DNA from 2 places in the Pandoraea commovens genome. Region 2 is predicted to be linked to the other one. Evidence: predicted binding sites of a transcription regulator. Region 2 holds the regulator's gene; the other holds the start of a gene.
The links. The regulator FNR, encoded in region 2, switches genes on or off when oxygen is low (the NO sensors DNR and NnrR bind a similar motif). The targets are predictions, from matches to a motif close to TTGATNNNNATCAA.

Region 1 (3,098 bases), 1.7 Mb from region 2:
AGCGCAGCCAGCAGGATCGCCAGCAGGGCGATCCCGATTGCGACGCGATGCTGACGAAGCTTGCGCATGCTGGGCCGGATTAGACGGATTAGACGGATTAAGTCGGATCAAGCGGGCGGGCGAAAAACACGGGAATCGCCGGGCGGTCTGACGGATCAGCCCGCGAGAGCGTCCCCCGATTACGTCATAAGGTCATCACGTAATCAGCTAACCGCGCGGGTCGCCGTGAAGGCAAAGACGCGGATCAGGCGGCTCTCGGGAAGGAGGCATTGTAGGGGGTCTTGTCGAGGGGCGTAAATGCTTTGCGTTCGCATGTAGGGACGACGCGACAATTTGCCGCATCGTCCGATGGAACCAAAAAAAGGAGCGCCACGGCCCCCCGGCACGTGGCGCCCCACACCGGACATCAGAACTTCATGCCAACGCCGACGCCGACAATCAGCGGGTCGATGTGCAACGTGCCGAGGTCGGTGCCCGCGAGCGACGTATCGGTCTTCATCCAGATCTTCTTGATGTCGATGTTGAAGAAGAGGTTTTTCGTCATCTGGATGTCCACACCGGCTTGCAGCGCCGGTCCGACACTGTGGTTCTTGATCGAGATGGGCGTGCCGCCCGCATTCAGGTTGCTGTTCCAGAAGCGCGTGTAGTTGATGCCCGCGCCAACATAGGGGCGCACCTTCCCCGCGTGATTGAAGTGGTATTGCAGCAGGAGTGTCGGCGGCAACACATTCACGCCGCCGAGATGCCCGAGGTTCGACGTGAGCTGATGGCGCGACATGCCGAGAATGAGTTCGACGCCGACGTTGTCGAGAATCATGTACGTGAAATCGAGTTCCGGCACGATCGCGTTGTTGACGGTGACGCCGAGCGTCGGCAGGACGCTGCCGCTCGCATGCGAATCCGGCAGGATGCCGATAGCGCGCACGCGCGCGAGGATGTCGCCAGCATAGATGCCCTGCGAACTGTCCTTGATGAAACCGAAGGTCTTCGTGGTGGCGGCGTTGTCGGTGGCCGGTGCCGTGCTTTGTGCAAATGCGGATGCGCTGAAGAGGGCGGCACCGGTAGCCAGTGCGGCGGCGAGAGCCGTGGCGCCGAGGGAGTGCTTCATGATGTTGTCCAAAGTCGTGTGTGAGCACGACCGATGGTAGAAGCACGATGCGCTGCGGAACTTGATGCGCGTCAAGCGGGAGACAGCGCGACCGCGTCATGCGACAAACTGTCGCGCGCCCCGGTTTTGGTAGGATGCGGACTTTGCCACGCATTCCCCCATCGTGAAGCGCCCGATTTCGTCGCTGTTTTCTTCGCTGCTGCACGCCGTCGCCCAAGCAGGTCGGCGGGGTCTTCGCCTTTTGCAACCGCTGTCCCCGTATGCGGCGCGCGCCTGGCATCACCTGCGCCATCCCACGCGTCGCGGTGTGCTGATCGTCGTGGCGGCGCTGCCTTGTCTGCTGGTCGCCCATACGCTGATCCTGATTCCGTTCACGCCGAGTATTCGTGATATCCGTCGTGCAAAGGTCGACCAGCCTGCGCAGGTCCTGTCCGTCGACGGGAAGTTGCTGGCCGAGTTCCGGCCGTCGAATCGCGAGTGGGTGGCGCTGAAAGATATCTCGCCCAACGTCGTCAAGGCGCTGGTGTCGACGGAGGACCATCGTTTTTATGAGCACCACGGCATCGATCTGAAGCGTACGGCGGGGGCGGCGCTGCGCACGTTCTCCGGTGACCGTCAGGGCGGCTCGACGATCACGCAGCAGCTCGCCCGCAATCTGTACCCCGACGACATCGGCCGCGCCCCGACGCTCACTCGCAAACTCAAGGAAGCGATCACCGCGCTGAAGATCGAAGCGCTGTACACGAAGCCCGAGATTCTCGAGACGTACCTGAACACGGTGCCCTTCCTGTACAACGCATACGGCATCGAAATGGCCGCGCGCACCTATTTCGACAAGTCTGCCGATCAGTTGGACGTCGTAGAAGCCGCCACGCTCGTCGGCATGCTCAAGGGCAACAGCTATTACAACCCGGTGATCAATCCCGAGCGCGCACTGCAACGCCGTAACACGGTGCTCGCGCAGATGGTGAGGTTCGGCGATCTCGATGCGTCGAAGCTCGCGGCGCTGCAAAAGCGGCCGTTGCGCGTCGACTTCGAACGTCAGACGGAAGAGCCGGGGCCTGCGCCGCACTTCGCACAGCAATTGCGCAAGTGGCTGATCGGCTGGGCGGATCGCAACGACTACAACATTTACTCTGACGGTTTGGTGGTGCACACCACCATCGACGCACGCTTGCAGTCGATGGCGACGCAGGCGCTCACGCGTCAGGCGAATCAATTGCAAGGCATTGCCGACGCGAACTGGTCGGCACGCGGCGGTTGGCGCGACAGTACGGCGCTGGTCCAGTCGTTCGTGCGCGAGACGGCGGAATACCGCAATGCCGTGGCCGGGGGCGAAGCGCCCGAAGCGGCGATGAAGCGTCTGTTCGCCGACAAGACGTTCATGCAGAACCTGCGCACGACGAAGACGCGCGTGCAAGCCGGTTTCCTCGCCATCGATCCGCGTACTGGCGAAATTCGCGCGTGGGTCGGCAGCCGTGACTTTACGACCGACCCGTTCGATCACGTGCAGCAAGCGCGTCGACAGCCGGGCTCGACGTTCAAACCGTTTGTGTATGGCGCGGCCTTCGTCAAGGGACGCAAGCCGGACGACACCATCGTCGATCAGGTGGTGGAGATTCCGCTTGCAGGCGGCGAAATCTGGCGACCCAGCGACGACACCACGCCGACCAACAAGCCGATGAAGCTCGCCGACGCGCTGGCGCAATCGCGCAATACCGTCACGGCGCAGTTGATGCAGGATGTCGGACCGTCGCGCGTGGTCGGCCTCGCTCGCGCGATGGGCGTACGCGAGAGCAAGCTCGATCCGGTGCCCTCGCTGGCGCTGGGCACGAGCCCCGTCTCGCTCAAGGAGATGGTGGCGGCCTATGGCACGATCGCGGACGGCGGCGAGTATCGCGAGCCGACGATGGTCACGGAGATCACGAACAGCGAAGGCGAAGTGTTGGCGACGTTCTCGCCCGCGCGGCCCGAACGTGCACTCTCGGAG
Region 2 (3,098 bases):
CTCGATATCCCGGTATTTCGCTGGATTTCCGATTGACGGACCGTGTCGTCGATCTGTTGGAGGAGGGCGTCGATATGGCGATTCGCGTTGGGGCATTGCGCGATTCGACGCTGATCGCGCGCAAGCTCGCGGCCAACCGGCGCACGCTGTGCGCGTCGCCCGCATATCTCGCGGCGCATGGCGCACCGAAGCATCCCGGCGATCTCGCGCAGCACGAGTGTCTGACGCTCGGCGACCAGCGCGACTGGCGGTTTGTGACGCCGGGCGGCCCGATGAGCGTGCGCGTGTCCGGGCGACTGGTGTCGGATAACGGCGAGGTGCTGCGCGACGCTGTGCTGGCGGGGTTGGGTATTGCGCTGAAGTCGACGTGGGACGTTGCGGCCCACTTGCAGCGCGGAGAGCTGGTGCCGGTGTTGCCTGCGTATCCGCTTGCGGAGGAGGTCGCGATCTGGGCCGTCTATCCGAGCCGGGTGTTCGTGCCGCCCAAGACACAGGCGATGATCGAGTTCCTGCAGGCGCGCTTCAGCCCGGTGCCGTACTGGGAGGCGCAGTGGCCGACGGCGGTGGATTAAGGTCCGACGAAGGCTGATTCAGGCCCACTCAATGGAGCCGATGCGTCCTCGGCATCTGCGACCCGGTGTCCTCGTGGCCGATGGCAGGGCTGGCATGATGCAGTACCAGACGCCAACCGTCAGCTTCTTTCAAATAGACGTTCGTGGCGAGCACGAACGCGAAGCGCGCTTCCGGCTGACTCTCGACCTGAATCTGCTCAAGAACGTTGCGAACGGCGCACAACGGGTTGTGCGCCACTTGAAGTTGATTCGCTATCACCTGTAAGCCGCCTTTGGCGAGGACCTCCTGCCAGCTTGCTCTGACCGCCGCCGGGCCGACGTGCCGTGGTCCCGCAGGGTGAATGCACACGACTTCCTCGTCTTCCGACCAGACATCCATCAGCAAGTCCGTATCGCCGGCGCGCAGCGCTTCGTAGAACGCGTGTTCGGCGTCTTCCGGACTGAGAAATATGGCAGCGGGCATAACGGCGTCCTCCATCGGAGACAAGCGCGTGTCGTATGCGTGGTCGCCCTCGACCGACAGGCGGGGCAGCGAACGCGCCGATTATGGAGCGTTTGCCGGGGCTTGTCGAACGTCGTTCCTTTTGATCTGGCGCAAGGCGCCGGGAGGGCCGCGCCGGTAGCTTATCGGTAATGGAGTAGTCGCGAATTGGCGACAAATCGGCAACGCGAGAAAGTCGCGGCGCTCAGTTCTGTGGGGATGTATGAGCGGGGGCGCTCCGCACCCCCGACAGCCGGATCAGCAGTGATGCACGCCGGCGAGTTCGCGCAGGGCGACGCCGTCGATGATCTTGACGTGGCGTTGACGGATTTCGATCATCCCGTTCTGCGCGAAACGCGAGAACAGGCGGCTGACCGTCTCCAGTTTGAGACCCAGGAAGCTGCCGATTTCCTCACGGCTCATGCGCAGCACGAACTCGTTGGCAGCGTAACCCCGGGCGGACAGGCGCTCGGAGAGATTCAGTAGGAAGACCGCCAGGCGCTCCTCGGCGCGCATCGTCCCCAGGGCGAGCAGTTGCTGGTGCTCGTTGCGGATTTCCTGGCTCATCAGACGATGCAACTGGCGTTGCAGCGACGGCACCTGGCGCGAAAGCGTCTCAAGCTCGCCGAAGCGGGCGATGCACAGTTCGCTGTCTTCGAGCGCCACGGCAGTGGTTGGGTGATGGTTGTCGGCCACGGCGTCGAGGCCGATCAGTTCGCCCTGAAGGTGGAAGCCGACGACCTGTTCGCGGCCGTCGGGGGCCGTGACGCAGCTTTTGAGCGACCCGAAGCGAATGCCGTAGACGGCGGTGAGATCATCGTTGGCGTGATAGAGCACTTCGCCCTTTTTGAGGCGGCGGCGCTCGCTCACGAGTGCGTCCAGTCGTTCCAGCTCCGGCTCAGGGATGCCGACGGGCAGGCAGAACTGCCCTAGCGAGCATGTGGAACAACGAGGCTGGGCAACCGGAATGGGGTTGCCGGGAATGCGACCGATGTCGGTGGTCATGGAGGCCCCTGAAGTTATTCCGAGAGTTTACCATGAGGCGTCGACCCGTCGTTTCGACAGTCGGGACGCTAAGGTTTGTGACGGCGCTTTACGGGCGTGGATGTTTCAGTAATAATTGCGCACATACCGGACGTCCGTCTTGCCGCACTATCGGCCTGGGCGTTTTCCCGGCAGGTCGTTTCGAAGCATTCTGGTCGCGCCGCCGTCACTACGACCGAACACAATAGGGCGCGCGCTTATGCGAAACGGTAGTCTTCCATCGACGACCGTTTTCTGGTTCCAAGCATCCATTTATTCCTGATACCGGGTTGCCAAGCCCCCGGTCTGCTTAGTCGCACATGAATACCCAAGAGGCGAAACTCGTCCTCGAGACCGCGTTGATTTGCGCGCAGGAGCCGCTCAAGGTCGGCGATCTGCGTAAGCTCTTCAATGACGCCGTGTCTGGTGACACGGTGCGCGCGCTACTCGAGGAAATCCGCGTGCAATGGGATGGCCGAGGTGTGGAATTGGTGGCGTTGGCCACCGGCTGGCGTTTCCAGAGCCGTCCACGCATGCGTGAATACCTTGACCGCCTCAATCCAGAGAAGCCGCCGAAGTACTCGCGCGCTGTGATGGAGACGCTGGCGATCATTGCTTACCGTCAACCGGTCACGCGTGGCGATATCGAAGAGATTCGCGGTGTGACGGTCAACACGCAGATCATCAAGCAGCTCGAGGATCGTGGCTGGATCGAAGTGATCGGTCATCGCGACGTGCCGGGACGCCCCGGTCTGTATGCGACGACCAAGGACTTCCTGGACGACCTCGGCCTGCGCGCGCTCGATGCGTTGCCGCCGTTGGAAGACCCGGCCGCGCAGGCGCAGATCGATCTGCTGGCGCAGCAGAACATCGAATTCGGCGAGCGTGCCGAGGGCGAAGAGGGCGAAGCAGAAGCTACGGACGACGCGCCGGTGGCCGATGCCGAGGCACTGGCCCGTCTGGCGCAAACGCGTGCCGACGATTTGCCGCTCGCCCAGGGGCTGCCGGAAGGCCAGCGCCCG

Region 1: a site for FNR is predicted at 1,170-1,183, ahead of NTU39_RS04030 (OmpW/AlkL family protein). Genes of this name have one in related genera too.

What each region holds. Positions count from the first base shown of each region.
Region 1 covers NZ_CP102780.1:798,057-801,154, forward strand. The annotation lists gene NTU39_RS04025 (DUF2946 family protein) at 1-68, opposite strand, end outside; gene NTU39_RS04030 (OmpW/AlkL family protein) at 407-1,108, opposite strand; gene NTU39_RS04035 (penicillin-binding protein 1A) at 1,350-3,098, shown strand, end outside.
Region 2 covers NZ_CP102780.1:2,489,286-2,492,383, forward strand. The annotation lists gene NTU39_RS11615 (LysR family transcriptional regulator) at 1-572, shown strand, start outside; gene NTU39_RS11620 (YybH family protein) at 601-1,023, opposite strand; gene fnr (fumarate/nitrate reduction transcriptional regulator Fnr) at 1,312-2,058, opposite strand; gene scpB (SMC-Scp complex subunit ScpB) at 2,397-3,098, shown strand, end outside.